Regions from separate parts of the Paraburkholderia bryophila genome, predicted to be linked through region 3. Evidence: riboswitches for the same ligand, from Rfam matches in the RefSeq annotation. Region 3 holds a riboswitch; each other region holds the start of a gene.
What was found. Region 3 has a riboswitch for cobalamin ahead of GGD40_RS30050 (CbtB domain-containing protein). Riboswitches for the same ligand answer to the same signal wherever they lie in the genome.

Region 1 (7,913 bases), 1.5 Mb from region 3:
GGATTCGCGTCATTGTGCGGCTCCGCTGTTTGACGCGCTGACTGCGGTTGTGGTGCTGGCATCGCTTGCGCTATTTGCACCGCTTGCCTGGCTTCCGCCGCTTGCCACGTCCACCTCACGCGCCGGCTTCACCACCTCCAGCAGCGTGATCGGCAACGCCTGCCGCCACGTATCGAAACCGCCGAGCGGTTGCGCATCCGCCAACGCAATACGCGTCAGCGTGCCGCCAAACCGCTCGCGCCACGCGACCAGCGCCGCCTCGCCCTGCAACGTCACCACATTGGCAACCAGCCGACCGCCTTCGCGCAAACTCGCCCAGCACGCTTCCAGCACGCCCGGCACAGTTACGCCGCCGCCGATGAACACCGCATCCGGCGCCGGCAAGCCCCGTAACGCATCCGGCGCGCGACCGGCCACGAGCTGCAGGCCCGGCACGCCCAACGCATCGCGATTGTGTTCGATAAAGCGCTGCCGTTCCGCGTGGCCTTCAATCGCGATCGCGCGGCACGTTGGATGCGCGCGCATCCATTCAATGCCGATCGAGCCGCTGCCCGCGCCCACATCCCACAGCAACTCGCCGGGCGTCGGCGCGAGACGCGCGAGCGTGATGGCGCGCACATCGCGCTTGGTCAACTGGCCGTCGTGGCGAAACGCATCGTCGGGCAAGCCGACAGTGAGCGGCAGACGCGGCGCACCCTGGGTCGCCCGGCATTCGAGCGCGATCAGATTCAACGCGGCCACCTCGCCCGCGGACCATTGATCCGCGCGACCATCGATCCGGCGCTCCAACTCCCCGCCCAGATGCTCCAGCACGATCATGCGAGTCGCGCCGAAGCCGCGCGCGTTCAGCAACGCCGCCAGCGCCGCGGGCGTGCGGCCGTCCGCGCTCAGCACGAAGACGCGCGCGCCGTGATGCAAGTGCGCGTTCAATGTCGGCAGCGGACGGCCCACCAGCGACACCGTCGCGACGTCCTGCAACGGCCAGCCGAGACGCGCGGCCGCCAGCGACAACGACGACGGCGCCGGCAGCACCCGCAACTCGTCCGCCGGCAGTTGACGCGCGAGCGTCGCGCCGACGCCGAACAGCATTGGGTCACCGCTCGCCAGCACGCACACCGCGCCGCCACGCTCGGCGAGCAACGGCGCGAGATCGAACGGACGCGGCCACGCGGCCCGCCGCGCCGCGAGACGCGCGGGCAGCATCGCCAGATGCCGCTCGCCGCCATACACCACCGACGCCTCCAGCAACGCACGTCGCGCGGACCGCCCCAAACCGGCGAAGCCGTCGTCGCCAATGCCTACCACGGTCAGCCATACCGGCATCCGACCATCCTTATTCTGTATCTTCAAATAATGCGCTGAGCCACGCCGATCAAGGCGTCCAGCCTCGTTATGCTGTTCGAAAAAAGGCATAATACAGCCGCCGGCGCCCTTCGGGGCCTAAGAGGGAACACAGTGTCACTGTGGCTGCCCCCGCAACTGTATGCAGCGAGTCCGCCCGCGCTGCGCGCCACTGGTTCGACCGGGAAGGCCGCGACGGACTTTGACCTGCCAGCCAGGAGACCTGCCGGCGAGACTGTTCGTGCCAGCCAACATCGGGCGGGGTGTACCGATGCCGCAGCAACGCCCGCTTCCAGGCTTGCTCGGGCCACCGCGCGACGCTACCCGGTGTCCGTTTTGAAGCAAGCTTCGTCCTCTCCCGTTATGCATCATGCGGCGCTCGCGCTGCGGCCGTCGGCCTGTCCGGGGCTGCTGCGGATCGTTGTTGCGCGCGACGGAGGGCTGTGCCGGATCAAGCTGCCCGGCGGCGCGTTGAGCGCAGCCCAGGCGCGCGCAATTGCCGATGCGAGCTTGCTGCACGCCGCAGGCGCGATTGAGGTGACCAATCGGGCGAATCTGCAGGTGCGTGGTGTGCGCAGCGGGCAGGAGGCGGCTTTCATCGAGGCGTTGATTAAGGCGGGACTTGGGCCGACCGGCGCGTTGATTGAGGCTGGGCTTGAGCCGAGCGACGCGTTGATCGAGGCGGCGCCTGGGCCGACGCGGAACGTGGCAGCCGCGGAAACTGGCCACCTGGATCCAGCCGCCGCGTACGCAGCGACCACCCTCGCCGCCGATGACGTCCGCAACGTGATGATCAGCCCCGCCGCGGGACGCGATCCGTTTGCGTTGTTCGATACAGGTCCCCTTTGCGCCGAATTACTCGCGCTACTGCAAAGCGAACCGCGTTTCGCGGCGCTGTCGCCGAAATTCGCACTGTTGCTGGATGGTGGCGAACGGCTTGCGCGTATCGATCATCCACACGACGTGTGGCTGGCGGCGACGCAAGGTTCCGATGGCGTGCGGTTTGTCGTTGGCCTAGCGGGTTGCCCGCCTGAAGCCGGATCGCAGCACGCCGACTACACCGGCGCTTTAGCGGCCGTCCGCCCGTCACAAGTCTGCGCGCTGATCCGCGCGTTGCTGCACACGTTTCTCGACCTCGCCGCAGCCGATGCCACGCGTATGCGTCACCTGCTCGCCACCCATTCCGCCGACGCGCTCCTGCACCACGCGCAACGCTACGTCGATTTCCCGCTGTCGCGCGATGCGTCGCTAGTCGACTGGCAACGCGGCACAGCCGCCGACGCGACGCTACGGCTCGGCGCACAAAAACAAAGCCAGCCGGACACATGGCACGCAGGCGGCCAGCCGCCGCTCGGACGCCTCGACGCCGCCACCCTGCACGGCCTCGCCACGCTCGCCCAACAGCACGGCGACGGCACATTGCGCATGACGCCCTGGCAAAGCGTCCTGCTGCCCGACATCGCAACACACGACGTGCCTGCCGTGCTGACGGGCCTAACCGAACTCGGCCTCGCCACCGACCCCGCGCAAGCCATCACGCGTCTGATCGCCTGCGCCGGTTCGACCGGCTGCGCCAAAAGTCTCGCCGACACCAAAGCCGACGCGCTGCAACTCGCGCCGCGCCTGCTCGCCGGCATCGACGTGCATCTGAGCGGCTGTCCGCGTTCGTGCGCCGCCGCGCATTGCGCGCCGTACACGCTGCTGGCGGTCGCGCCCGGCGCCTACGACCTGTATCGACGCGACGGCCAGCCCGGCTTCGGCGCCTGCGTCGCGCACCGGCTAACGATCGACCAGGCCGCCGACACGCTCGCATGCCCGACCGATATCGACGCATCAAGAGACGCCTCCATACCCGCCCATATTGACGACATCCACGAGCGAAACCCATGAGTAACCTCGATGCTTGATTACATCCGCGACGGTCAGGAGATCTATCGCCAATCCTTCGCGACGATCCGCGCGGAGGCCGATTTGTCGCGCATTCCCGCCGACCTCGACAAGCTCGCGGTCCGAGTGATCCACGCGTGCGGCATGGTCGACGTAATCGACGCGCTGCGGTTTTCCGAAGGCGCCGGCTCGGCAGGCCGCGCGGCGCTCGCGCAAGGCGCGCCGATTCTGTGCGATGCGGGCATGGTCGCGCAAGGCATCACGCGCGCGCGCTTGCCGGCGAACAACGAGGTGATCTGCACGCTCACGCATCCGGACGTGCCGTCGCTCGCGCGCGAACTCGGCAACACGCGCTCGGCCGCCGCGCTCGAATTGTGGCGCCCGCATCTGGCGGGCAGCGTCGTCGTGATCGGTAATGCGCCGACCGCCCTGTTCCATCTGCTCGACATGCTCGATGACGGCGCACCGAAGCCCGCGCTGATTCTCGGCTTTCCGGTCGGCTTCGTCGGCGCGGCGGAATCGAAAGCGCTGCTCGCGCAAGATAGTCGCGGTGTGCCCTATGTCGCGATCGAAGGCCGGCGCGGCGGTAGCGCGATGGCTGCCGCCGCCGTCAACGCGCTGGCCACGGAGGTCGAGTAAATGACCGTGCGAGGACGTCTAGTCGGACTCGGTGTCGGCCCCGGCGACCCGGAACTCATTACGCTCAAAGCGCTGCGTCTGCTGAAGGCGGCGCAGGTGGTCGCGTACTTCGTCGCGAAGGGCAAGAAAGGCAACGCGTTCAGCATTATCGAAGCGCATTTGCACGACACGCAGCAGCATTTGCCGCTGGTCTATCCCGTCACGACCGAAGCGCTCGAACCGCCGCTCTCGTATGAAGCGATCATCGCCGAGTTCTACGACGGCGCGGCGGAGATCGTCGCGGGCCATCTGGATGCGGGCCGCGATGTCGCCGTGATCTGCGAGGGCGATCCGTTCTTCTACGGCTCCTACATGTATCTGCACGACCGGCTCGCCGCGCGCTATGAGAGCGAAGTCGTGCCGGGCGTGTGCTCGATGCTCGGTGGCGCGGCTGTGCTCGGCGCGCCGCTGGTGTACCGGAATCAGAGCTTGTCGGTGCTCTCCGGCGTGCTGCCCGAAGCCGAATTGCGCCGCCGTCTCGCCGATGCCGACGCCGCCGTCGTGATGAAACTCGGCCGCAATTTCGGCAAGGTGCGGCGCGTGCTGGGCGAACTCGGTCTCGCGGATCGTGCGCTGTACGTCGAACGCGCGACGATGGGCAACCAGCGCATCGTGCCGCTCGCCGACGTCGATCCGATGGCGTCGCCGTATTTTTCGCTGCTGGTCGTGCCGGGGGAAAAATGGCAAGGATGAACGCACCCGCCATTGTGATTCTCGGCGCGGGCGCGTTGGAAACCGCGCGGCGAATTCAGATGCTGTATGCGGGTAGCCAGGTGTATGCGCTGCAAGGCCGTGTGGCCGCCGACGTGCCGTACACCGAACTCGGCGCGCAATTGCGCGAGCTGTATGCGAGCGGCACGCCGATCGTCGCGTTGTGCGCGGCCGGCATTGTGATTCGTTGCGTCGCGCCGTTGTTGGCGAACAAGGGTGTCGAGCCGCCGGTGCTGGCGGTGGCCGAAGATGGCAGCGCGGTCGTGCCGCTGCTCGGCGGTCTTGCCGGTGTCAATGTAATGGCGCGCGAGATTGCCGCCGCGTTGAACGTGTCGCCCGCGATTACGACGAGTGGTGAGTTGCGCTTCGGTACCTGTGTGCTCAATCCGCCGGAAGGTTACGCGCTGGCGGATATCGGGCAAGGCAAACGCTTCGTGTCGGACCTGCTGGCGGGGGAAAGCACGCGTGTCGAAGGTGAAGCGCCGTGGCTCGACGACGCGCAATTGCCGCGCTCGGCATCGGCGCGTCTCGCCATTCGCGTGACGCCGCGTGCTTGGGATGGGCGTGACGATGAGTTGGTGATTCATCCGCGCAGCGTGGTGGTAGCGGTGAGTGGCGGGGCCGGTGCCGGTGCTGCTGCGGATGGTGCTGCGGGTTCTGCTGCGGGTTCCGCGAGTGCTGGTGTGGCTGCTAGTACCGGGGCCGCGAGTGCATACACATCAAGCGCCGGGATTGCAGCAAACGTACGCGCCGCATTGAACGAACATGGCCTCGCGACGCTTTCATTAGCCGCCCTGCTCGCCGCCTCGGATCGAATGACGGACCCTGCATTGGCCGAAGCCGCCGCGAGCCTGAACGTCCCACTACGCTTCGCCCAAACCCGTCCCGAAGACGGCGCCCCGCCCAGCAACCTGCTGCACGCAGCGTTGCGCCTCCCCTACGAAACCCTGCACGACGACCCCGACGCGGGCGTCGCGCTGGCCCTCACGCCGCTCGCCATCGACGCGAACACGATCGGCATGGGACGCGGCCGCCTGACCGTCATCGGCCTGGGCCCAGGCAGCGCCGAGCTGATGGTGCCCGCCGCCCGCCTCGCGCTCGACCATGCGACCGATATCCTCGGCTACGAGACCTACGTGAAAATGGCCGGCCCGTTCCGCGCCGAACAGCGGGTCCATGGCACGGATAATCGCGAGGAATTGCAACGCGCGCGTCACGCATTCGAACTGGCCAGCGCGGGACGTTCCGTGGTGATGGTGTCGTCGGGTGACCCGGGCGTATTCGCGATGGCGGCCGCGGTGCTCGAAGCGCTCGAAGCCGCTGCGAACGACGCGTGGTCCGCGGTCGAACTCGCCATCGTGCCTGGCGTGTCAGCAGCGCTCGCGACCGCCGCGCAAGCCGGTGCGCCGTTGGGTCACGACTTCTGCATGCTGTCGCTGTCGGACAATCTGAAACCGTGGAGCATCATCGAAACGCGCCTGCGGCACGCCGCCGAAGCGGATCTCGTGATGGCGTTCTATAACCCGATTTCGCGCGCGCGTCCGTGGCAACTGGATAAGGCGCTGGATATCGTGCGGGCGTATCGCGCGGCGGCGACCCCGGTGGTGCTGGGACGCGATATCGGCCGGCCCGGCAGCACGCTGCGTACGGTCACGCTGGGCGAACTGCGCTCGTCCGACGTGGATATGCGCACGATGGTGATCGTCGGTTCATCGACGACGCGGCGCTTTGCGAAAGGTGTTGAAGGTGGCGAATGGGTTTATACGCCGCGATGGTATGAGTGAGACGGGATGCGCTGGCTGATACAAAAAACCAGCCGCCGCGTCATCGCTTCATCCCTTCGTTCAACGCGCGCATCTGTACGCCGTCAGCCCGCGCCAGGTCGTCGAGAATCGTGAAGTGATTGCACGCCGGCAACGGCACGAACGCAACCGTTTCGCCCGCCTGCCGGCAGGCCGCCACATAGTCCTCCGAATGCCGGACCAGTTCCGGCAACTCCGCAGTACCGACCGTGACCGTCATCGGTACGCCTTTGCCGATGTGTCGCATCGGGCTATAAGCCGCGATTTCAGCGGGCGTGAGTTGCAGTTTGTCGTTGAGCCATGACAGCGCAATCGGTTCGAGATCCACCAGCGCGCTGATCGGCATGGCGTGGACCACTGATTCGTGCGCCCGGTACAGCGCGCTCAATTGGCCGCCCGCTGAGTGTCCCGCGAGGCAGATCGGACCGCGCGTGCCGAGTCCGTCGCGATCGGCCGCGAGCGCGGCGAGCAACGCGTCGATCTCGCCGACGATCTGCGTCATCGACGCCTCGGGTGCCAGCGTGTATTCGGCCAGCACGACATTGAAGCCGCAACCCAGCGGCCCGCTCGCGACGAACGCGAAATCTTCCTTGCTGCGGGCCTGCCAGTAACCGCCGTGGATGAATACGAAAACCGGCGCGTCGGCCTGCCCGCACGGTAGCCAGTCGAAGCGTTGGCGCGGCAGCGGCCCGTAACGAAGATCGCGCCGGCATGGCACGGCCTCATACAGCGCCGTGCTGCGCGCTTGAAAGTTGAGCATGCGCTCGGCGACGTCCGCCACCGCCGCCACGTTGTCGTAGGCGGCGCGCAATGCCGTTCGATCCATGCCACGGTAAAGCTCGGTCATGATGTTCCTGAATGATTTACTGCCTCGGTGCCGGACGACACGCTTAAAAAGCCTAGACCGCCACCTTCAAATCGTCGATAGCCCGTTGCCGCACGCCCAGATCGTCCCACAACTCCGGATGACAGGTGAACACCAGAATCTGATGCCGCGTGGCCGCGTCGAGCAACGCGCGCTTGATCGCATCGCGACGCGTGGCGTCGGTGTGCACGGCCGCGTCGTCGAGCATCAGCAAAGTAGGACGGCCTGACGCCTTCAGCAGGTCCGCGTAAGCGAGCCGCGTCAGGATGCCGAGTTGCTCGCGTGTGCCGAAGCTCAGCGCGTCGAGCGTATCCGCGCGGCCGTAGCGGTCTAGCGTCGCGGGACTCAGATCGTCGCCGAGCGCGATCGTCGATTGCGGGAAAATTCGGCGCAAGTAATAGCCGAGCCGCTCGGTCAACGGTGCGCGCAATTGCGCGACCGCTGAGTCGCGTTCGTCGACGAGTACTTCGTCGAGCAAACTCAATGCGCCGGCCCGCAGGCTCAACTCTTCCTTGCGACGCGTGGCCTGTTCGACGCGCGCCTCCAGCGCCGCCAGCCGTTCACCGAGCCCGGACGCGCCGACGGTTTCCAATTGGCTGCGCAACTCCGCGATCCGCAACTGACGCTGA
Region 2 (7,913 bases), 730 kb from region 3:
AGGCGTTCTGCGAGTCGAGCATTACGACGACGCTGTCCACGTTGTCCGGGAAGCCTTCGGCGATCGAGCGGCCATTGGTGATCGTGATCGAGCGGCCGATCAGGTTCAGCGGAACCTTGTGCCGCGCCGCCAGCGCCTGGACGCTGCTGATGCCGGGAATTACTTCGTAGTCGAGCGCCTCGCCGCCGCCTTCTGCGATCGACTCGGCGATCGCTTCGACAATGCGAATCGTGCTGTCGTACAGCGACGGATCGCCCCACACCAGAAACGCGCCGACCTCGCCGTCGTTCAGTTCCTCCGCGATCAGGCGTTCGAAGATGCGTTGCTTGTCGCGGTTCAACTCGTCGACCGCGGAGCGATAGTCGCCGTCGTCGGGCCGGCGTTCGGGGCTGCTCGCCTCGACGATCCGGTAACGCTCGCCGTCCACGAAACGCTCGATGATCTGCTTGCGCAACGCGATCAGCTTCTCTTTCGCGACGCCTTTGTCCATCACGAAGAACACGTCGGCCTGGTTGAGCGCGTTGATGGCCTGAACGGTTAGATAGTCCGGATCGCCCGCGCCGATTCCTATGATCAGGATTTTTTTCATCAAGAGGTTTCCGGTTAATGAGGATGAGTGGAGATCAGCTCGATGCTGTCGAGCTGCGCCGCGCAGATGTCACGAACGATCTTCACGAAATCGTCGAAGTAAGGCCGCCCCGCAATGTCTTTAGGTGCGACCGCATACAGTTCGCTCCACAGCCCTGCGGCGCCGACCCGTTTCGCGAGCACGTAGTCGTGATCGACGTAGTTCTTCACGCCCCAGTTCGGCAGCGCCGCAATGCCGCGCCGGCTCGCCACGAGTTGCATGATCGCGATGGTCAGTTCGGCGGTGCGCCGTTCGAGCTTGATGCCGGCCGGTTCGAGAACCTCGCGGATCAGGTCGATACGCGTTTCCGGCACCGGGTAGGTGATCAGCGTCTCGCCTTGCAGGTCTTCCGGGCCGACACGCCGCTTGTTGCGCAGCCGGTGTTCGTTGGCGATCACCACCTGGATCTCGAAGCGGAACAGCGGCGCGACGTGCAGGCCGCGTTTGGCCGCGGGCTTCGAACCGATCACCACGTCGGCCTTGCGCTCGTTCAGCAGTTTCATCGGGTCGGCGTGAAAACCCGCGACCAGATCCACTTCGACCTCCGGCCAGCGGCGCCGGAATTCGTCCATGACCGGCATCAGCCAGTCGAAACAGGTGTGGCATTCCAGCACGATACGCAACTCGCCGCGCACGTCGCCTTTGAGGCGAACCAGATCGCGTTCGGCCGTGGCCACCGCGGCCAGCGTGTCGCGCGCGAGCGCGAGCAGCCGCTCGCCGGCGGCCGTGAAACGCAGGCCGTGGCGGGTCCGTTCGAACAGCGATACCTCGTAATGCGCTTCCATGTCGCGGATCTGGTGCGACAACGCGGACTGGCTCAGATTGACGCGCTCGGCGGCGGCGACCAGCTTGTCGGACTCGGAGATCGCGATCAGCGAGCGAAGATGGCGCAGTTCAAGCATGGCGATACACCGAAGCGGGAAAAGTCTTGATATGAATGTGGCTCATATGATGATGAAAACATGTCGCTTGATGAATCATAGCGCGACTCGCACACTGCGCGGCATTCACTCAAGGATTCCGCATGGCCCGCACCCACATTTCCGGTTTTCCGCGCATCGGCGCGCAACGTGAACTGAAGTTCGCGCAGGAGTCGTTCTGGCGCGGCGAATCCGACGACGCCTATCTGCGCGACGTCGGCAAGGCGCTGCGCGCGCGTCACTGGGCATTGCAGCGGGACGCGAAACTGGATTTCGTCGCGGTCGGCGATTTCGCGTGGTACGACCCGATGCTGAATCTGACGGCGTTGCTCGGCGCGCTGCCGGAGCGTTTCGGCTTCGAACCGGCGACGCTGTCGCTCGCGCAGTATCACGAACTGGCGCGCGGCAACAAGGCGCAGCCGGCAATGGAAATGACCAAGTGGTTCGACACCAACTATCACTACCTCGTGCCGGAACTCGGTCCCGATACGACGTTCAATGGCGGCGTCGACTGGTTCTTCGACGAAGTCGACGAAGCGCTAGCGCTGGATTTCGCGGTCAAGCCGGCGCTGATCGGGCCGATCACCTATCTGTGGCTCTCCAAGAGCCGCGTGGCCGGCTTCGACCGGTTGTCGCTGCTGCCGGGACTGGTGATCCGCTACATCCGCATTCTCGATCAGTTGAAGGCGCGCGGGATCGAATGGGTTCAGCTGGATGAACCCGCGCTGTGCCTCGACCTCGAACCGGATTGGCTCGAAGCGTTTGCCGCCGTCTACAACGTGCTGGGCGACGGGGGCGTCAAGGTGCTGCTGGCCACGTACTTCGACACCGCCGCCGACCATGCGCCGCTGGTCGCCGGTCTGCCGGTTCACGGCGTACATATCGATCTGGTTCGGGCGCCGCAACAACTGGACGCATGGCGTTCGGCGCTGCCCGCGGACAAGGTGCTGTCGGTCGGCGTGATCGACGGGCGCAACGTCTGGCGCGCCGATCTGGGCGAGATCGCGGCTTCGCTGGAAAGCGTTGACGCGGAGCGCGGCGACCGGCTATGGATCGCGCCGTCGTGCTCGCTGGCGCACGTGCCGGTCACGCTCGCTTCCGAAAAGAAGCTCGACGCCGAACTCCGCTCGTGGCTCGCTTTCGCCACCGAAAAGCTCGACGAGATCGGCACGCTGGCCCTGGCGCTGCGCGATCCGGCCGCGGCCGAACCGGCGCTCGCGGCAGCGGATGCCGCGCTCGATTCGCGACGAAGTTCCGGCGGCGTGTTCAACGTGCTGGTGCAACGGCGCGTCGCTACCATTACCGACGCGATGGCGGACCGCAAGAGTCCGTTCGCCGACCGTAGCCGCGTGCAGCGTCACGCGTTGAAATTGCCGTTGCTGCCCACCACGACGATCGGCTCGTTTCCGCAGACGCCGGCCATCCGGCAGGCACGCGCGGCGTACCGGCGCGGCGAACTTCGCGCGCTCGACTATCTCGAGCGGATGCGCGCGGAAACGGCGAGCGTCGTGCGCAAACAGGAAGAACTCGGGCTCGACGTACTGGTGCATGGCGAAGTGGAACGCAACGACATGGTCGAGCATTTCGCCGACAAGCTGTGGGGCTACGCGTTCACCGAAAGTGGCTGGGTGCAGAACTACGGCTCGCAGTGCGTCAAGCCGCCGATCATTTACGGCGACGTCTATCGTCCCGAACCGATGATCGTGGACAACGCCTGTCATGCGCAGTCGTTGACCGACAGGTTGGTGAAAGGCGTGCTGACCGGTCCGGTCACGCTGCTCGAATGGTCGTTCGTGCGCGACGACCAGCCGCGCTCGACCACGGCGCTGCAACTGGCGCTGGTGATTCGCGATGAAGTAATGGACCTTGAAAAAGCCGGCATCCGCATCATCCAGATCGACGAGCCGGCGTTCCGTGAAGGGCTGCCGCTGCGTCAGGCTGACTGGCCCGCGTATCTCGACTGGGCGACCCGCGCATTCCGGATCGCGGCGGGCGGGGTGTCGGACGCGACGCAGATTCATACCCATATGTGCTATTCGGAGTTCAACGACATTTTGCCGTCGATCGCCGCGCTGGATGCGGACGTGATCACGATCGAGACGTCGCGCTCGTCGATGGAACTGCTCGATGGTTTCGGCGAGTTCGCCTATCCGAACGGAATCGGCCCGGGCGTGTACGACACGCATTCGTCGCGCGTGCCGAGCGTTGAAGCGATGCAACGTCTGCTGGAGCGTGCCTGCGAGGTGATTCCTGCCGAGCGCCTGTGGGTCAACCCGGACTGCGGTCTGAAAACCCGTGGCTGGCCCGAGACGGAAGCCGCGCTGACCAATATGGTGCAGGCCGCGAAGGCCTTGCGGCAGAAACTTGTTGCGTCCGAGGTGACGTCCGATCTCACGAACAATTGACGGACGGCACTGCCAGTCGTTACGCTTGCGCCCTGATGGTTCCCCTTACCGGGATCAAAAGGGAACGCAGTGACGCGCAGCAATGCGCCGAGTCTGCGGCTGCCCCCGCAACTGTAAGCGACGAGTTCGCGCCACTCATGACCACTGGGAGACCGGGAAGGTCGGCGCAGAACGGCGACTCGCGAGCCAGGAGACCTGCCATCGACCGAGGTCTGCGCAGCCGCATCGGGCGGGGTGTCCCGATGCGCCAGCACCGCTCCATGCGGTCGCTCGTTGCAAAGACAGCCTAACCTCAGGACCTGTCATGTCCACCAGCACGTTTCAAAACGCTCCACTCGCGGGGGCGTTGTGCCTTCGCCTTTCCGCATCAGGCATTGGCTCACTATGAAGTTCCGTCATCTCCTCGTTACGTCCGCGCTGACGGTTTCCTCAGTTTCCGCATGGCAAACGGCTCACGCCGCGGACGACGCGTCGCTGTCGCCCGACGCCCAACAGCCGGCTCAAACCACGCTGCCGAACATTCTCGTGACGGGCGATACGCAGCATCTGCCGCAATCGTTCGATCAACGCTATGCGTCGACGCAAGTCCTGAACAAGGCGGATCTGGACCGTCTGTCGCCGGCTGATCCGAGCATCACGCAAGCGCTGGCTACGTTGCCCGGCGTCACCGTGTCGCAAAACGGCGGACCGGGCGCGACGGAGGCCGTCAGCATTCGCGGGTCGAGCGGCAGCCAGGTGGCGGTGTTTATCGACGGGATCCGGGTCGGTTCCGCGACGACGGGTCAGGCCTCGTGGGCCGATCTGCCGACCTCCGCGTTCGACCGCGTTGAGGTGATCTCGGGGCCGGCGGCCGCTTCGTTCGGCGCGGACGCGGTGGGCGGCGTCGTGCAACTCTTCACGAACCATGCGGCGAATCAGCCTAACCGGACCACGGTCTCGGTAGGCGGCGGTTCGAACAAGACGTTCGACACGCAAATCCGCACCTCGGGCAGCCTTCCGTCCACGGGTCCGCTGTCGGCCTTGTCCGGATTGACGTACTCGCTGGGCCTGCACGACTACAACACCGCGGGGATCGACGCTACCAAACCGTTCGCGTACGGGCACGAGGACGGCCGCAATCCGTACCACGCGCAAGACGTGGACGCGCGGCTCGGTTATGCGCGCGACAACTGGTCGATCTCGACCTTCGCGCTTTATCACAAGTCCACGTTCTCCTACGACAACGCCGGGGGCGATAACCAGCAGCTCGATCATCAACTGACGACGGGTATCGCGCTGCACGTCGATATCACGCCGTACACGCAGTTCGACCAGTCGGTCGGCTACGCGAACGACCGCCAGTTCCTCTACGCGAACGACCCGACCCTCGCCACCGATGAAATCGACTCGACGCGTTTCAGCACGTCGACTTCGCTGACGCATCAGGAGCACGGGCATACGCTGTTCGGTCTGCCGTTGTCCGGCGAGACGAAGCTCGCTTACGACTTCTCGCGCGAGCAGGCCTTCCTGCCGATCGATATTCCGTCGGGCGTGCCGGCTCGCAACGATTCGGCGGTTTCGCTGCATCAATCGGCCGTGCTCGGGGCGTTCACGCTGTTCCTCGCGGGCCGCCACGAGATCGTGCAGGGGCAGTCGGTCAATACGGGCAACGTCGCGCTCGCTTATGCGATCACGCCGGTTTATACCGCGCGTGTTTCGTATGGCAACGCGTTCCGCCTGCCGACGTTCAACGATCTGTATTACCCGGGTTTCTCGAACCCGAACCTGTCGCCCGAACGCAGCGACACGGTCGAAGCGGCGCTCGATGCCACCACGTCGATCGGCACGTTCACGGCCGCGTTGTACGACACGCGGGTGCATGACCTCATCACGTACGACCCGGTGACGTTTGCTCCGGTGAACGTGGGGCGCGCGCATATTCAGGGTATCGATCTGTCGTACCGTGGCACGCTCGGCCGCTCGACGCCGGTGAGCCTCGCGATCGGTCTGCTGAATCCGCAGGACGTCACCGACCGCACGTGGCTCAATCGTCGCCCACGTCAGACGGTTAGCCTGAGCGTCGATCACACGTGGGACGAGTTTCATCTGCACGCGCTGAGCACCGGCGTGACGCTGCAGTACGGCGGCTCGACTTACGACGATCCGGCGAATACGACGTATCTGCCGTCGTACGCGACGGTCGGTCTGCGTGCCGCTTACACGGTCAATTCGCATCTGACGTTGTCCGCGTCGCTGACGAATCTGTTCAATCACACGTACTCGACCGCGTATGGCTATAACACGTTGGGTCGGACGGCATTCGGCAAGCTGGCGTATACGTTCTAGCGGTTTAGCCGTTAAATCAGATCGCTGTCGTCACCGGCGCAACCGCGGCTGGATCCGTAATACTCGGCTTGCCGGTTTCGACGTGGCCTGCAATACGCCGCACCCAGTTCGCGTTCCCCGCGACCGTGAACTGAAAGTCATACCACTGGCTGTTGCACGACAGGTCCCAGTGCGCCTCGGCAGTTTTCCCCGCCGGCACGGTCAGCGTTTGCGGCGGCGTGCCGTACGCGACGTCGGTGGCGGTGACCGTCAGCGGCGTGGTCCCCGCGTTGGAGAGCGTGACGTAGACGTTGCCGTTCGCCACGTCGTAGCAGGTCACCACATCCGGTTTCGCCGCCGCGTCCGCGACAGCCGTCCCGCCGAATCGCCGGAAATAGCCGTTCGGGCCGTACACGTTCACCCTGTAGTTGCCGTTCGCATCCAGCGCCCATGTATCGGTCAACTGCTTGCCGGCTTCGACGGTATAGCGGCGCGGCATGGCGGTCGGGTCGCCCGTATAGACCCAGAAATGCGCGCCCTGCGTGCCGGTGTTGGCGAACGTCAACGCGTAGCCTTGCGCTTGCAACTGGCCGTTCACGTGCAGTTCGTACGGTAGCGCGCGCGCCGGTCGCGTGCCCGGTTCCTGTGCGGTCACCAGTTGTTGCACGGTGCTCGCGGGGGCGGCTTGCGCCGTCGGCCGCGCGCACTGCATGTCGGCTTGCGAGACATAGGTCGTCGTGTTCGGCAGGGACGGCACGGTCGAGTCCGACTTCGAAAAGTCGAGCGCGGTGGTCAGGTCGCCGCAGATCGCACGGCGCCACGGCGAGATATTGGTTTCCATCACGCCGAAACGCTTCTCGATGAATTGCAGCACCGACGTGTGATCGAACACCTGCGAGCAGACGAAGCCACCCTTCGACCACGGCGACACGACCGTCATCGGCACGCGCGGGCCGAGGCCGTACGGCAGGTTGTCGGCGGTGTAGGTGCTGGCCTGGGTCGCGGTCACGACGTTGTGACGTTCGAGCGAAATGTCCACCGTGCTCATGCCCGAGCCCGGCACTGTCGGCGCTTGCGGCGGCACGACGTGATCGAACAGGCCGTCGTTCTCGTCGTACATGATGAACAGGACGGTCTTGCTCCACACGTCGGGATTCGACGTCAGCGCGTCGAGGATCGTCGAGATGTAGTTCGCGCCGTACAGCGGCGTGAATTTCGGATGCTCCGAATAGGCCGCCGGCGGCAGCAGCCACGACACTTGCGGCAACGCGTTCGCCTGCACGTCGGCCTTCAACTGCGTCAGCGAGCGCGTGCTCATGCCGCGGTTCGCCAACGACGAACCCGCCGGCGCGTTCACGAAGTTCTTGAACGCGGCCAGCATGTTGGTGCCGTAATTGCCGGAGAAATTGTCGAAGCCGGTGCCTTGCTGATAGACCTGCCACGAGACGCCGGCCGTTTCGAGCCGCTCGGGGTAGGTGGTCCAGTTGAAGGGCTGTAACTGGATGGCGTCGAACTGGTTGTCGATGTAATCGGTGTTGTCGAGCAGCGGGCCGCCGCCGGTGGCCAGCGGATCGACCATCCCCGTCATCAGATACATGCGGTTCGGGTGCGTGTTGCCGGGGATCGAGCAGAAGTAGTTGTCGCAGACCGTGAACG
Region 3 (7,913 bases):
AGCGATGCTTGCCTGACCGCCAATACCTGCTATCTGCGTCGCGCGATTCGCGGCGTCGCGGCCGAGCGTTCGCATCTCCCAACCTGAGACGGCATCCCGCGTCAATGCGATATTGCCTCTCACGTCATAGGCGTAAGTCCAGTCTTCAGTCTTTTTACCGTCGCGAACAACCGCAGCCGACAGAAGGCGTCCTGCCTGGTCGTAACGCGCACCAACCGTCAACTGGCTGCCCGTGCCTACCGCCTGCATCCCGAGTTCGCCGGTCAGGTCCGTCGTCTCACGCTCCGCGTAGCCTGTAACGTTCCCGCCCGAGTCATAAACAAACGCACGGATCTTGTTAGGTGTCGCGACCAGATGCGGATGCAACGAGTCGTCGTCGTTGTACTCGACCGTCGTTACCGTTTTCTTCCCTGAAACCGTCGCAATGGCTTTTGTCGGTCGATTGGCGCTATCCCATGTGTACTGGGTGGATCCATCGGGAGTCTGTCTCTGCTTCAGGTTTCCTGCCGCATCCCACGTGCGCGAGACAGTGCCTTCTGGCGTATCAATCGAACGGGGACGCAACGTGGCCAGATCATCAAACGCGTAAGTACTTGTGCCCGACACATCGCTGACCATTGTCCTGGCGCGACCGTAACTCAACGACGTATTTCGCCGGGTGTCGGGGTGTGTGACCGACACAGCGCGTCCGCTGGCATCGTAAGTCCACGTCACTATCCGCGAACCGGACTCGTCCTTTACTCCCGTCAACGCATTGGCGAAACGAGCATCCTCGTACAGGTACTGCCGAACATAGCCGTCTGGTCCGGTCACCGAAACAAGATTGCCATTCACGTCGTACGCGTATCGCGTGGTATTGCCCAACGGATTAATCAGGCTCGATACCCGATCGTTATTGTCGTATGTCAAACTGATCGACAATCCCCGCTGTGACGTACGATCGATCGGACTCTCGCCGATCATCGCCACCCGCTGCTTATCGTCATACACGACCTCGCGACGCATTCCCGTACGAGTCGTTTCGAATTGGAACTGACCCGTGGTGCCCGAGTACATCTCCGTCGTACCGAGCAACTGGTTCTTCAAATAGTAATTTCCGTCGGCGGCTTGGGTCAGCGAGATCCCGCTATTTCCCGCAACGATCCACGCGTCGCCGCTCCAATTGAACGTCAGCGGTTGCTGGTTTCCTCGATAGACGACAATGTGAGGTACGCTCGCTTTCGCCCCGATCAGGTCGATCCTTCGTTGCCAATTGTTGACCCAGTTACGCCCCATCAGCATCTGCGTAGTGTCATAAGGCTTCGAAAGATACGTGCGCCTGAAAACAAGTGGCGATGCATCACCGCTCGCAAAATCAGCTTCGGACAGCATGACAATGCCTTTTGCCGGCAGCACCGGATCCGCCACCGGACATGACTCGTCGGACTGCGGTGGTACCGGCACGCCACCGCAATAGTCATTTATCCAACCTGATGCATTCGGACAGTTGTAGTAATTTATCGAGTTATACGGATCGTCATCGCCTCTCGACATAGGCGATGTTCCCGCGACCTGGATCGCACAAATCGGACTTCCGGGAATCCCGAGAGACTTCTGATAGATCTGCATGCACTGCTCGTAAGTCGCCGCATTGGCGGAAGCGCCAAACATCAGCAAGCAGGATGCGGTGGATAGACGGACAAGTCCGCTTTTCAAGCTCCTATTGAATTTCCACGCTTTCATGTTTCTCCTTTAGTTTTTTTCGGTCGATGACGGCCGTCACAACTTTTAAGGAGATTGGAATAAACGCCTATCCGACAATTCCTAAATACAAAGCATGGTTGCAATTGAGCGTGTTTTCCTGCCGGACGCCTACGTGATATGTAGGAATGTGAGAACCAAACCGTCAGCAAATTCCACGATCAAAATGGTGTCGCGCAAAGGCACGACGCCACCTCGATCAAATCACGGGCAACTTGCAGAGAATATGATTGAAGGTCGAATCCAGGCTCGAGCCTGGTCGGTGCGCCATCCAGCGATGGCGCGTCGGATTCGCGTCACCGCGTCCTGACGAATGGATTCACAGAACGACGCCCGGATTGGCGAAGACGTCTAGGGGAGCTTACGGTGAGGAGGAAGATCAGATTCCTTGAAGACGTGTCGTAAGTCTGCTCCTCCGATGCGTTTTCCCGCTTCCATGATCATGAGACCGTCACCCGGTTCCGGGTACTTAACAAGCGCCTCTCCATCAAGACGATCGATGTCGAGGGAGTGCAAGACATAACCAGAGCGCGTTTCGATGACGTACGCATAGATGAGCACGGACACTCCCTCATCGATTGCGATCAGATCACGAGCCAATGTTGTGTAACCGCCACCAGGCAAACGATCCTCGTGACTGATCGCCAGGCAGTAGGGCACATTGACCTCACGAACCGTACACGTTTCTATTTGAGCTCTCCAACGGGGTAAATATTTTTCATAGAGCGATTCGTTCACAGTGAGAAGAAATTCAAGTAATTTCAGTTCGTGATTCGCGAAAGGTCGTTGCATAGTTCACCTACTCCAGAATGCGATATGGATGGCGCAAGTCCACGCCACTGCCTCCCTTACATTGCTCGACAATCATCAATCTAGCGCCGGGCTCGGGATAGTCGACAAGCGGTTCACCATCCAATCTATCTACATTGAACACATCGATGACGAGATCCGTTCGTGTCTTTCATCGTCATCCTTATTGGTTGTACTTGTATGCAGCACAAGCACGCTATAAGGAACTCAGCGACGAGAGGATCTGAAAATTCTCAACCTTGTATTTCTATTTTCACCAACTACAGCGCGCTTCTATCAGCGCCTACACGAAGCGTAGGAAATCAAGAAAGGACAAGTCATCCGAAAACCCCAAACGCAAAAAAGCGAGGCCGCCGCACACCGTCATTCGACCGTGCCCAGCGCCTCGCCTTTAAAACTTATCCCCAGATTTTGTTTGCAAGCCTGTGGATAACCTTCCTACAACCGCAGCAACTCCTTGATCGGACTACCTTCTCAAGCGCTGCGCACGGCACACCAGCATCAGCAAAAACTAAACCGCCGCCCGCCCAATCGGGCGCACAAACGCGCTCCGCTCGACCAACGCGCCGAACAGCAGCCCAATGGTGGTCCACATAATGACCTGCATCCCGATCGCGGCAACGCGGAACTTCCACAACAGCACCGCCGGAAACGCCGCCGGCACTTCATTGATCACCGGCATGGAAAGCTGCACAGCGCCAATAATCACGACGAACACCACACCCGCCACAATCGAGCCATTCCACGTACCGAGTTGCACGGCCAACCGGCGCCGCACCTTCAACGAAAACACCATCGCCGCCAGCGAAATCGCGATCATCAAAAAGAACAACCCGGTACGCGCGCCGATCGTTTCAGGGTCGCCGACCGACGGCGGATTCGCTGGATACTTGATATTGGGCACGATCACAATCGTAATGAACGCGCCGAGCGCAAGCCATGCGGACAACGCCCGCGCACTCACCACGCCGACACGTCCATAGGCAAACGCGAACACTAGCGAAAACAACCCGCCAATCGCCGCGCCATACGTCACCACGCCGGTCAGCAAACCCAGGCCCGCCTGCGTCTCACGGCTGACGATTTCCGGCTCAGGGGCTTCGCCCTTCGCGGCATCGGCTTTTTCTTCGAAGGAAATCGCCTGATCGACCTGCGGCTCGCCCACCACTTTGGCGAAGCTGAACGTGAGTAACCCTGCGGCGATGCCTGCCAGCATCCCGCGCACCAACAATTTACCGACCATGTTCAATGCTCCGTTAGTGGCAAGGAAAGCCGAGCAGATGGCGGCCGTCGTGCACGAACTCATGCACGTACATGCCGGGCACCAGCGAGGTAGCACCCTCTTCCGCACCAACGAAGTAAATAGCGAGCAGCAACAGCAAGCCGCCGAATACGATCCACGGCAGCAACTCGCGCAATGGAATCGGCGTGGGCTGAGCAACAGCCGGATTGCCGGAATTGAGAACAGCTTCAGTCATGACGGACATCTCCTGGGGTAACGCGCCCCGATAGTCGATTACAGAGGAAGTGCGCAAAGCTCAGGTCTGGCTTTTGGCAGGAGATGCCAATTACAGTGGCGCGACCGCGCCGGGCTTTCACCGGCTTCTGAGCTTCGCAGTGCCGCTATTCTACGCGTTAAACTCCGGCCTTCGGCAATGCAAAACTAACGCGCGAGTGCATGGCGTCGGTGCCAGCGCCGGGTGCAGGGAAACGTAAGGAACCAACGGTATGGAAATTCGGCTATTACTGATTAGCCACGCCTCGACTGCCGCTATGCGTGCAGGCCGTTTTCCCGCCGCCGACCCACTTGCTCCACTCGACCCACGCGGTCTCGCCGAAATCCAGGCCGCGCGTTCGTCTCTGCCGATCCTCGACGATGCAACCGGCATCATCAGCCCTGCCGGCTGCGCGCGCGAAACAGCCTCGGCCTTGGGCCTGACGGCGACAGTCGACGCGCACTTGGCGGACCTGAACTATGGCAGTTGGCACGGCCGACGCCTCGCCGACCTCATGACCGAAGCGCCGCAAGAACTCGCCGCCTGGACCCGCGACCCGGACGCCGCGCCACACGGGGGCGAGTCGTTCAGCCAACTCGTAATGCGGACAGGGGAATGGCTGGAAACGCTAATCGAACGGACAAGCCACACATCCCAGGCCAACGAGATACACAACGTGGTCGCCGTCACGCACGCACCGGTGCTGCGGGCAGCGATCGTATCCGTGCTCGGCGCTTCGCCCGCGGTGTTTCCACGCATCGAGATCGCGCCGCTTTCGGTGATCGAATTGCGCTGCTCGCGACGTGGCTGGACCTGGTGGCCGGCGTCGCGCTAGCCACCGCGCTTCCGCTCAAAAGGAAACACGCCGTCTACCCAAGCCGATCATTTGCCCGACACAACCAGCCGCAACTTGTTCGAGCCCGTCGGCGCGAGCGTGATCTCGGTCCGTTTGCCCGGCGCACCGACATAAAAGTGCTGACGTGCAGGCGAATTCTGATTGTGCGTCGCCTCGGGCAAACAGGAAGCGACATCGGCCGCGACGGCTTGCAACGCATCCGCGTTCGAGCCCGCGTCGTGGTGCGGCGTCCACATACATTGGTAGCTGCCGTGACCGGCTGAACATTGGGCGTCGTCGCCGTAGGGTTGGGCAACGCCTTTGCCGTCGTCGGGTGTCAGCGAGGACAAGCCGCCCGGCGCGGCCGCCACGATGCGTTTGAGCGCCGCGCAGGGGCTGGGGGCATCGTCGGCATAGGCATTACTGCACGGCAAAACGACGCCCAGCCATGCAGATAACGATGCAGCGGCGAGCGCGGCGGGGAAATGTCGGGTTCTGTTCATGTCGCGTGGTCCTTCGAGAAGTGGGAGCACCAACGCGATCAGGAGTAGCACGGCGCATGCCTATCAAGGCTCGATCAAAATCCCATCGCCCCCATCACGCTGCATCACCGAACAACGCCGCGCGCCCTTGCGGCGACGCAAAAATCCCCTTGGCGTCATGCCCGACACCGTCGATCACCAACGTGCGATGCGCCGCCAGCCCTTGCGGATGCCGCAACGCCATATAGCGCGCGTAAGCGAGTCCGCGCCCCAACCGATGCTCTCCTTGCGTCAACGCCGCACAGGACCGGTCGAGTGCCGGATGCTGCGGATCGCAATCCGCGCCGCCCAGCAGCACCGTGACATCACGCTGCGCATAGCGCGCTTCGAGCAACGCCGCTGCGTCGCCTTCATCGCCCTCTCCATTTGCATACGCGGGCAAATCCTCAAGCCCATACTTCCAGCGATTAAACGACGGACACGCGGCCGCATCGAACATCGCGAATTCACCCGACGCCGCCGGCCGCATCGCATCGAAATACACATACGACGATGGATTCGCCACCACATAGCGCAGCGCAATACCACGCGCCGTGAGCGGCGCATCGCCACGCGCGACCACCGCGTAACGTTGCACCACCTGGCCACCGCCCGAATGCCCCGCGATCACCACCTCGGTCAACGACGCAAACTGCTCGCGCGCGGCGAGCGTGTGCAGAATGGCGTCGAGCACATCGAACGAACTGAGCGGCGCGGGCCCGACGGCGTTGTCGCCGCCCATCCAGCCGATCCAGTCCCAATGCAACGTGGAAGGCGGCACGGCGTGCGCCTCCACGTCGGCGCTGGCGAGAAACTGCGGCACGATCAGCAGCGTGTCGTCCGCGCTGCCGCCGGCCAGTTCGCAGGCGCGCTGCGCCAGATCGAAGTACGTATCGCCGTTGCGCAAACGTCCATGAATCAGAATCACCGCGCGCCGCACATCGCGCGTCGGCGCAAGCCAGTCGCCGTTCGTGAAGACCGGCACCGTGCCGCTGCCGGCCAGCGTCGTGACATTCAGATGGCGGCTCGCCACCACCGCGACCGGGCGTTCATTCGGCGCGCGTTCGTCGTCCGTGTTTAAAAACTGGGTCATGCAATAAGCTCGTGGTTAATCTAGTGAGTAGCGGCCCGCGCCGCCACGCCGCCGTGCGCTCGTCCGGCGCGCGTGAAATACACCATCGCCAGCGACACGAAACCGGCAAAAATCAGGTAGAACGCCGGCGTGAGACTGCTGCCCGTGACGCGCGTCAAACCGGTAATCGTGAGCGGCGCCATGCCGCCGAACAACGTCACCGCGATGTTGTACGAGAGCGCCACGCCCGCCGAACGGCTACGCACGGGGAAAAGCGTCGCGAGCATGCCCGGATGCGCACCGGACATCGCCGCGAGAAACACCGTGGCGACCATCTGCGCGATGAACAGATGCCCCGGCGTCGGGTTAGTCACGACGAAGTGATAGAGCGGATACACGCACACCATCCACGCAATTACGATCGGATAGAACAAGCGGTATGCGCCGTAACGATCGGCGAGCTTGCCCGACAGCGGAAACAGAAACAGATTCAACGCGCCCGACACGAACGCACCAAGCAACGCGGTGGACAGCGGCAAATGCAATTGCCGCTCGACATACACCGACAGATACGAGTGCCACACGTAATTCGTCGCCGCCCCGACGATGATCACGCCCATCGCGCAGATCGCCGCATCGCCGTTATCGCGGAAGAACTGCCGGACGGTCACGCGCGGCGGCTTCTCTCGATGCTGAAGCAAGCGCTCGAACTCGGGCGACTCGGCCACGCGATGCCGGATATAAAAGCCGAACGGACCGGCCAGCGCGCCGAACAGAAACGGCAGACGCCAGCCCCACGCCACCAGTTGTTCATGCGTCAATTGCGTGGTCAGCAGATAGCCGACGCCGGACGACAGCAGCAACGCAAACGCCTGCGCCGACATGTTGAAGCTGCCATAGAACATCTTCTTGTGCGGCGGCGCGTACTCCACCAGCATCGCGGATGCAGTCGCGAACTGCCCGCCCACCGAGAGCCCTTGCAGCAGACGCGCAAGCACCACCAGCAGCGGCGCGGCGATGCCGATCCGCGCGTAGCTCGGCGTGAGTCCCATCAGCAGCGTGCTGGCCGCCATCGAAATGATCAGCAGCGAGAGCGCCTTGCGACGCCCCGCCCGATCCGCGTAGATGCCGAGCAGAATGCCGCCGATCGGCCGCACGATAAAGCCGACGGCGAACGTGGCGAGCGTCAGCATGATCGACACGAAGCCGCTGCCGCCTGGAAAGAACACTTGCGCAATGATCTTCGCGAAGTAGCCGTAGATCAGAAAGTCGAACCATTCGAGGCCGTTGCCGAGCACGGACGCGAAGATCGCGCGCCGCACCATGGCGGGACTCAGCGCGCTCGAAGGGTCGGCGCCGGGCAGCGCGTCGTCACGCCGATTGAAGGCTGTCTCGCTCATGGCTCGCACCCCTGGGTACCGAACATGGCCGACAACGCG
Region 4 (7,913 bases), 1.2 Mb from region 3:
CGGTCTCGCTCGTGCCGCTCGGCGCGTTGCTGGCCGGGTTTCTGGTGTTGTCGCCGCGCCGCTCGATGTTGCTGACCGGCGCGCTGTGCGCGCTCGCCGCGGCCGGCAGCGCCGCCTTGCTGTTCGGCGCACGGCTCTGGATGTCGCCGGTCCCGGCGATCGTCGGCGCGGTGGTCGTGTATCCGATCTGGAACTGGCGACGCCTCGAAATGACGATGGCCTATCTGCGCGGCGAACTGCAGCGTCTCGCGGATGAACCGCATCTGCTGCCGGAGACGCCGTCGCGTGGCCGCGAGTTCGGCGGCGACGTGCTGGAGCAGCACATGGCGCTGATGGCGCAGGCCGCGCAGCGCGTGCAGGACATGAAGCGCTTCGTGTGGGACAGCCTGGACAGCATACCGGAGCCGATCCTCGTGAGCGATGTGCGCGGCGTCGTGCTGATTGCGAACCATGCGGCGAAGGCGCATTTCGCGCGGCTCAATGCGCCGGCGCCCGAAGGCCGTTCCATGCAGGCGGTGCTGGGCGGCCTGACGCTGGTCAAGACCATCGACCGCGATGCCGCCACGGACGGGGACAACAATCTGTTCGCGCACGCGCAGTGGCCTGCGCTGCTCGATCCGGCGCGCCGCGAATTCGCCGGCTTGATGGCGCAGGGTGTCGAAGTGCGGGACGCGAGCGAGTGCGATTATCTTCTGCGCTACGCGAATTGCACGAACGAACAGGGTGAGACGACGGGGTGGATCGCGGGTCTCGTCGACGTGTCGGCGCTACACGCGGCTGAGCGTCAGCGGGAAGATGCGCTGCGGCTGCTGTCGCACGATATGCGTTCGCCGCAGGCGTCGATTCTGGCGCTGGTGGAGATCGAGCGCGCCCGCGACGAGCCGGTGCTCGCGCGCGGCTTGCTGGAACGCATCGAGCGTTATGCGCAGCGGGCGCTGACGCTCGCCGACGACTTTGTGCAACTGGCGCGCGCCGAATCGCAAGCGTATGTGCTTGAGCCGGTGAGTCTGACCGAGTTGCTGATCGACGCCAGCGACGAGGTCTGGCCGCAGGCGCACGCCAAACGCATCACGCTGCAAACGGTCACCGGCGAGGGAACGCAAGCTCAAACGCAAGCCGATGCCGATGCCGATGCCGATACCGAAGAAGGCCACTGGATCTGCGCCGACCGCTCGCTGATGACGCGCGCGCTGGTCAACATTCTGAACAACGCGGTCAAGTACAGCCCGCCGGACACACGGATCACGTGCAGCCTCGCGAGCCTTGAATCGACGTCCGTACGCGGCGGCGCGCGACGCGTGTCGTGCACGATCCGCGACGAAGGCTACGGGATTCCGATGGAACAGCAGGCCGGGTTGTTCGAGCGTTTCCGGCGCTTTCACGAGACCGAGCGGCCCGAAGTAGGCGGCGCGGGCTTGGGCATGGCATTCGTGAAGACCGTCGTGACGCGCCATGGCGGCGATGTCGCGGTGGTCAGCGCGCCTGGCAAGGGCACCGCGTTCACGATTGAGCTGCCGGCGCTCGACGACGCGCAATCCGAGGCGTCCGAGTTGCGGCGCGCCTGACACGACGATGAATACGCACTTTATTGAAGCGAGAAGATGGTGAAAGCGATCCTGATCTGTGCCGCGCTGGCCGCGGCGAGTCTCACCGGTTGTGCGGGCCTGAGCGCCGACGTGCACACCGCCCACGCTACGGATGCCGCGGCGGCGCTGCAAGGCGAGCGGACCTATGCGCTTGAGCGCATGCCGTCGCAGGATGCCAGCGCGGATCATCCGCAATTCGAAAGCTTGCTGCGCGACGTGTTGGCGAAGCGGGGCTTCGCCGAGACGCCGGGCAAATCGGCGCGTTATCTGTTGTCGGTCGCGTACGACACCCGGCCGGCGGCGATCGGCGTCGACGTGAAGGATTGCGCGCCGGGCGATTGCGGCCATCAGCCGGGCGCGCCGTTCGCGCTGTTCGGCGGCCCCGCCTACCGGCATGCGTTGACGCTGAGGTTTTTCGAGCGCACGACCGGCCAGGAGGTCTACAAGGTCAGCGCGGTCAGCAGCGATCGCGACGCCGATCCGCTGCACGCCGCCCCGGCGCTCGTGAAAAGCGCGCTGGCGCAGTTGCCGTTCGCGGCGCCGGCGGACTGGCACGTGAAATTGCGCGAGGATAAGACCAGTGGCGTGCCGGATGTGGTGTCGGTGAAGCCGCTGCAGCCGTAACGCGTGGAGTTTGCTGCAACGCTACAGCAGCCTCATCGCGCCCCGCTGACGGGATCCTCTCCCTGTTCCGGCCAGCGGTTTTCAAACACGCATTCCGCGAGCGGCATGCGGCTCGCCCAGCGCTCCGTTTCAAGCATCGGCTCACTATAAAACCGGTCGACGTGGCCGAGACACAGAATCGCCACCGGCCGCGCGCCCGTCGGCATATGCAGCAGCGTGCGAACCGTGTCGACGTCGAACAGCGACACCCAGCCCATCCCCAGTCCTTCCGCCCGAGCGGCCAGCCACATGTTCTGGATCGCGCATGCAACCGACGCAAGGTCCATCTCCGGCAGCGTACGGCGGCCGAAAATATGCCGCTCGCGGCCGTCCATCAGCGCCATCACCAGCAGTTCGCCGCATTCCAGCATGCCTTCCACTTTCAGCTTCATGAACTCTTCGCGGCGCTTGCCGAGCGCGTCGGCGGTGGCGAGCCGTTCGCTTTCGACGGTGGCGTGCAACGCCGTGCGCAACGTCGGATCGGTAATGCGCGCGATGCGCCAAGGCTGCATATAGCCGACGCTCGGCGCGTGATGCGCCGCGTCGAGCAGACGCTGCAGCACAGCCGGATCGACCGGATCGCGCACGAAGTGGCGCATGTCGCGGCGTTCATAAATGGCGCGGTAGACGGCGTCGCGCTCGGAATCGTTAAAAGGCGTTGCCATGGAACAGGGCGGCCGTGAAGGCCGGGTTGGAGGGCCAGTAAGCGTGCATATAGGTTGCCACGATGGCGCCGTGACGATATAGGGCTTCGCCCGATGTCGCGCTGTTCGGCCGCGTGGCGTGGTGCAGCGGCGTGAGCGGCGTGCTCAGCTTCGAGTAGTGAAACGTGTGGCCCGTCAGCGCGCCGTGCGGGCCGTCGAGCTGTTGCATGCCGAGCGCGGTGAAGCGCGTTTGCATCGTCGCGTGACCGGGCAGCAGGCCGAGCATCGGCGTGCTGGTGCCGTGCGTGTCGGTGAGCTGGTCGAGCAGGTACAGCATGCCGCCGCATTCGGCGACGACCGGCTTGCCGGCCGCCACATGCGCGCGAATGCTTGCCGCGCTGCGCGTGTTGCTTGCGAGCGTTGCCGCGTGCAGTTCCGGATAGCCGCCTGGCAGATAGAGGGCATCGGCATTCGGCGGGAGGGCTTCGTCGGCGAGCGGCGAGAAGTCGGCGAGGCGCGCGCCGAGTGCTTCCAGCAGCGTGAGGTTGGCCGGGTAGATGAACGAGAACGCGGCGTCGCGCGCGATCGCGATCGTTTTGCTTTCCAGCAGGCGCGGCAACTCGGCGGCCGACGGTGGGCCGAACTCGACCGGCGGCGGCAGCACGGCCAGCGCGGTTTCGCCGAGCGTGTCGGCAGCGCGATCGAGGCGCGCGTCCAGATCGTCGATCTCGGACGCCTGGTGCAGACCGAGGTGGCGATCCGGCAACTGGATTTCGTCGCTGGCGGCAATGTGGCCGCACCAGCGCAGCCCGGCCGGCAGCGCTTCTTCAAGCATCTGCGCATGCCGCGCGGAGCCGACGCGATTTGCGAGCACGCCGTAAAACGGCACCTGTGGCCGGAATTGCGCAAGACCGAAGGCGACCGCGCCGAAGGTCTGCGCCATCGCCTTCGCTGAAATCACCGCGAGCACCGGCACGCCGAACGCGGTGGCGAGATCGGCGCTGCTCGGCGTGCCGTCGAACAGGCCCATCACGCCTTCAATCAGGATCAGGTCCGCTTCGGCCGCCGCCTGCGCGAGCAACGCGCGGCACGCGGGCTCGCCGACCATCCACAGATCGAGCGACAGCACCGGCGCGCCGCTCGCGCGCGCCAGAATCATCGGATCGAGAAAGTCCGGGCCGGTCTTGAACACGCGCACGCGCTTTCCCTGGCGCCGGTGATAGCGCGCGAGGCCCGCGGTGATCGTGGTCTTGCCTTGTCCTGAGGCGGGCGCGCTGATGAAGAGCGCCGGGCACGCGGACATGGCTTAAAACTCCACGCCGCGTTGCGCTTTCACACCTTGCTCGCGGTACGGATGCTTGACGATGCGCATTTCGGTGACCAGGTCGGCGGCTTCGATCAGCGCGTCCGGCGCGTGACGGCCGGTCACGACCACATGCAGCATCCCGGCGCGCGCGTTCAACACGGCGAGGACTTCGTCGAGGGGCAGGTATTCGTACTTGAGGACGGTGTTCAGTTCGTCGAGGATCACCATCTGGTAATCGCCGCTTTCGATCATCCGGCGCGCTTCGTCCCAGCCTTTGCGCGCGGTGGCGATGTCGGCGTCGCGATTCTGCGTGTTCCACGTGTAGCCGTCGCCCATCGTGACGAAATCGCAATGGGCGATCGCGCCGAGGAAGTCGCGCTCCGACGTATGCAACGCGCCCTTGATGAACTGCACGACGCCCAGCCGCATGCCGTGGCCGAGCACGCGCACGGCCATGCCGAACGCGGCCGTGGTTTTGCCCTTGCCGGTGCCGGTATTGACGATCAGCAGACCTTTTTCGACGGTGGCCTGGGCCTGTTTCTTTTCGTGGCCTTCGCGCCGGCGCTCGGTCATCCGTTGATGGGATTCGGGGTCGGTTTTCATGGCAGGTCCTGTTGTTGGATGGCGCGGTCGGTGGATGCGGCGATAGCCACGGTGACACCGGCATGGATCGTCTTGCGGACGATAAGGCGGGCTCGCGACGCCGGCGGTTCGGCCGCCCCAGCCAGCAGCGCGCACGGCTCACACACACCGTCCACGCCGAGATGGGTCTTTGCCGCTGCCGAGTATGTTTCTACCGGCACCGCCGCGATCTGCTCGCGGCTGAAGAAAACCAGCGGCAAAGCATAGCGTGTGCAGAAATCAAGTAAACCGGCTTGCTGCGATTTAGTGTCGATCGAAGCGACGACCCGGATCTGATCGAACCGATACGTGCCGAGCGCGGCACGCACGGCCGCTTCGATCTGTTCGGCCGAACTATGCAAGCGGCAGCCGATGCCGACACTTAGCGTTTTCATTGGGCATTCGCCGTGATTCGCGGCAATGCCGACATCGACGCCGACTTCATTTCGCCGTTGAGCCACGCGCGGCTCATCTCGGCGTGCATCACGTCGTCAGCGGATTGGAAGGACGAAATAGGCAGAAGCGTCTGAGGTCCGGCATCGAGGTCATGCAATACAACTAACTCCCGTTTAACTGCACATGCGAACGCATGGGCAGGCACCAAACGCGCGCATACGATAGCACACGACACCCCGCCCGATAAGCCTTCGCGGCCGGTGTTTCCTTGACGGCGGCGGGCCGCGGGCCTACACTCGCACGCACTTTTGGTGCTCGTGTGCGCGCTCTCGCGCACGCAGTTAAACGGGAAACAGGGTGCCCGCCTGCAAAGGACCGGGTCAACCTGTGCTGCCCCCGCAACGGTAAGCGAAATGTGGCGTCCGGTTCAGTCTCCGGCGTCGCGGAGCCGGCTTCAATGTCCACGCGCAAGGCCGCGTCGGCATGTCACCACTGGGCGAGAAACTCCTCGCCCGGGAAGGGGAAGCGGCGCTTTCGCCAGCCCGGATACCGGCCAGAACATGCAGAACGAACGCCGCGGGGATGCGGCGTGCGCTCATGACCTCCGCACAAAACGAAACGCGCCGGCGTACCCGTGCAACTCCTACGGATGGACCTCACGATGCAAACTCAAATGCGCAAGATTCCCGTCACCATCGTCACGGGCTTTCTCGGCAGCGGCAAGACCACGCTGCTGCGGCACATTCTTCAGCATGCGGGCGGCAAGCGCATCGCGGTGATCGTCAACGAGTTCGGTGAACTTGGTATCGACGGCGAAATCCTCAAGGGTTGCGGTATCGGTTGCGACGAAAACGGCGTCGAGACCGAAGGCCAACTGTATGAACTGGCGAACGGCTGCCTGTGCTGCACGGTGCAGGAAGAATTCTTCCCGGTGATGGAAAAGCTCGTGGAACGCCGCGGCCAGATCGATCACGTGCTGATCGAAACCTCCGGCCTCGCGTTGCCCAAGCCGCTCGTGCAGGCGTTCAACTGGCCGCAGATCAAGAACAGCTTCACCGTCGACGCGGTGGTCACGGTGGTGGACGGCCCGGCTGCCGCGAGCGGCCAGTTCGCCGACAATCCGGTCGCCGTGGACGCGCAGCGCCAGGCCGATCCGAATCTCGATCACGAATCGCCGCTGCACGAACTGTTCGAAGACCAGTTGTCCGCGGCCGATCTGGTGATCCTGAACAAGACCGATCTGCTCGACGACGCGCAGCAAGGCGCGGTCGAGGCCGTGATCCGCGAGGAGATTCCGCCGCAAGTGAAGATCGTGCGCGCACACATGGGCCAGCTCGATCTGCATACGTTGCTCGGGCTCGAAGCGGCGTCGGAAGAAACGATCCATTTGCGCCACGACCATCACGGCTCCGCTGAAGATGCCGATCACCATCACGACGAATTCGATTCGGTGGTGGTGCAGGCGGATGCGCCGTCGCGCGAAGCGGTGATCGCCGCGTTGCAGTCGCTCGTCGAAACCAACACGATTTACCGCGTGAAGGGTTTCGCCGCGCTGCCGGGCGCGCCGATGCGGCTGGTGATTCAAGGCGTGGGCCGCCGCTTCGACAGCTATTTCGATCGACGCTGGCAGGCCGGCGAAGGCGGCCGCAGCCGCTTCGTGCTGATCGGCGAAGACCTCGACCAGGCCGCGCTGCAACGCGCGTTCAACGTCGCGCTGGGCGTCTCGACCCGCCACGAAGCGCAACAGGCGTAAGCGCTCATGCATCTGCTGCGCACGACGCCGGGCGGTTTTGTCGACGATACGCAAGGCGTGATCCGTATCGATCAGCAGCCTGCCGAGATCGTCGTGCTCAGCTCCGCCGACACCACGCTGTCGCTGCTGGCGAGCGTTTTTCCACGTCTGGGTGAAGGCTTTCCGAGTCTGCGGCTCGCGAACGTCACGTATCTGCGGCAGCCGGCTTCGGTCGACTTCTATGTCGAAGACGTGTTGCAGCATGCGCGCGTGGTGGTGGTCGATCATCTCGGTGGCGAGGCGTATTGGCCTTACGGCATCGAGCAGGTGGTCGCGCTCGCCGAGCGTAAGCAGCAGACGCTTGCGATGTTTTCCGGCGACCTGCAGGAAGATCCGAATCTACTGGCGCGCAGCACCGCAGACGCCGATCTGTGCCATCAGTTGTGGCGCTACCTGCGCGAAGGCGGCGCGCAGAATGCGGAAGCGTTTTTGCGCTGCATCGCGCACCGCACGTTCGGCTGGGGACGTGAACCGGCGCCGCCGCGCGCGTTGCCCGCCGCCACGCTCTATCACCCCGAGCGCGATACGCCGAGCGTCGCCGATTGGCAGGCGCGCTGGCGCGTCGGCGCGCCGGTGGCCGCGATCCTGTTCTACAAGGCGCATCTGCAGGCGGCCAATACGGCAGTGTTCGATGCGCTGATCGACGCGCTTGAGGCGCAAGGGCTCAATCCGCTGCCGGTCGCGATTACGTCGCTGAAAGATGCGATGAGCCGCGACGTCGTGCAGTCGTTGTGCGCGCAACATAAGGTCGCGCTGGTGCTGAACACGACCGCATTCGCCGCGTCCGCGATCGACGATCCCGAGCCGCTCGCGCTCGCCGGCGACGCGCCGGTGCTGCAGGTGATCCTGAGCGGCGGCAATCGCGAGGACTGGCTGAAGGACAACCAGGGCCTCAATTCGCGTGA

Region 1: linked by a shared signal. The riboswitch ahead of cobG (precorrin-3B synthase) and the one ahead of GGD40_RS30050 (CbtB domain-containing protein) in region 3 are both predicted to bind cobalamin.
Region 2: linked by a shared signal. The riboswitch ahead of GGD40_RS33225 (TonB-dependent receptor domain-containing protein) and the one ahead of GGD40_RS30050 (CbtB domain-containing protein) in region 3 are both predicted to bind cobalamin.
Region 4: linked by a shared signal. The riboswitch ahead of cobW (cobalamin biosynthesis protein CobW) and the one ahead of GGD40_RS30050 (CbtB domain-containing protein) in region 3 are both predicted to bind cobalamin.

Annotation. Positions count from the first base shown of each region.
Region 1 is NZ_JACCAS010000002.1:3,520,705-3,528,617, forward strand. It holds gene GGD40_RS36560 (cobalt-precorrin-6A reductase) at 1-13, opposite strand, end outside; gene cbiE (precorrin-6y C5,15-methyltransferase (decarboxylating) subunit CbiE) at 10-1,323, opposite strand; cobalamin riboswitch at 1,408-1,586, shown strand; gene cobG (precorrin-3B synthase) at 1,705-3,231, shown strand; gene GGD40_RS36575 (precorrin-8X methylmutase) at 3,241-3,867, shown strand; gene GGD40_RS36580 (precorrin-2 C(20)-methyltransferase) at 3,868-4,599, shown strand; gene cobJ (precorrin-3B C(17)-methyltransferase) at 4,596-6,401, shown strand; gene GGD40_RS36590 (alpha/beta hydrolase) at 6,442-7,266, opposite strand; gene GGD40_RS36595 (AAA family ATPase) at 7,319-7,913, opposite strand, start outside.
Region 2 is NZ_JACCAS010000002.1:2,746,059-2,753,971, forward strand. It holds gene cobF (precorrin-6A synthase (deacetylating)) at 1-589, opposite strand, end outside; gene GGD40_RS33215 (LysR family transcriptional regulator) at 604-1,530, opposite strand; gene metE (5-methyltetrahydropteroyltriglutamate--homocysteine S-methyltransferase) at 1,653-3,953, shown strand; cobalamin riboswitch at 3,973-4,170, shown strand; gene GGD40_RS33225 (TonB-dependent receptor domain-containing protein) at 4,338-6,278, shown strand; gene GGD40_RS33230 (phosphocholine-specific phospholipase C) at 6,295-7,913, opposite strand, start outside.
Region 3 is NZ_JACCAS010000002.1:2,016,937-2,024,849, reverse strand. It holds gene GGD40_RS30065 (DUF6531 domain-containing protein) at 1-1,722, opposite strand, end outside; gene GGD40_RS30060 (hypothetical protein) at 2,092-2,532, opposite strand; gene GGD40_RS30055 (CbtA family protein) at 3,062-3,793, opposite strand; gene GGD40_RS30050 (CbtB domain-containing protein) at 3,807-4,028, opposite strand; cobalamin riboswitch at 4,015-4,216, opposite strand; gene GGD40_RS30045 (histidine phosphatase family protein) at 4,279-4,881, shown strand; gene GGD40_RS30040 (hypothetical protein) at 4,929-5,384, opposite strand; gene GGD40_RS30035 (alpha/beta hydrolase) at 5,479-6,495, opposite strand; gene GGD40_RS30030 (MFS transporter) at 6,516-7,874, opposite strand; gene GGD40_RS30025 (alpha/beta hydrolase) at 7,871-7,913, opposite strand, start outside.
Region 4 is NZ_JACCAS010000002.1:3,177,735-3,185,647, forward strand. It holds gene GGD40_RS35135 (CHASE2 domain-containing protein) at 1-1,565, shown strand, start outside; gene GGD40_RS35140 (DUF4136 domain-containing protein) at 1,602-2,210, shown strand; gene bluB (5,6-dimethylbenzimidazole synthase) at 2,243-2,914, opposite strand; gene GGD40_RS35150 (cobyrinate a,c-diamide synthase) at 2,898-4,196, opposite strand; gene cobO (cob(I)yrinic acid a,c-diamide adenosyltransferase) at 4,200-4,802, opposite strand; gene GGD40_RS35160 (cobalamin biosynthesis protein) at 4,799-5,215, opposite strand; cobalamin riboswitch at 5,510-5,788, shown strand; gene cobW (cobalamin biosynthesis protein CobW) at 5,878-6,969, shown strand; gene cobN (cobaltochelatase subunit CobN) at 6,976-7,913, shown strand, end outside.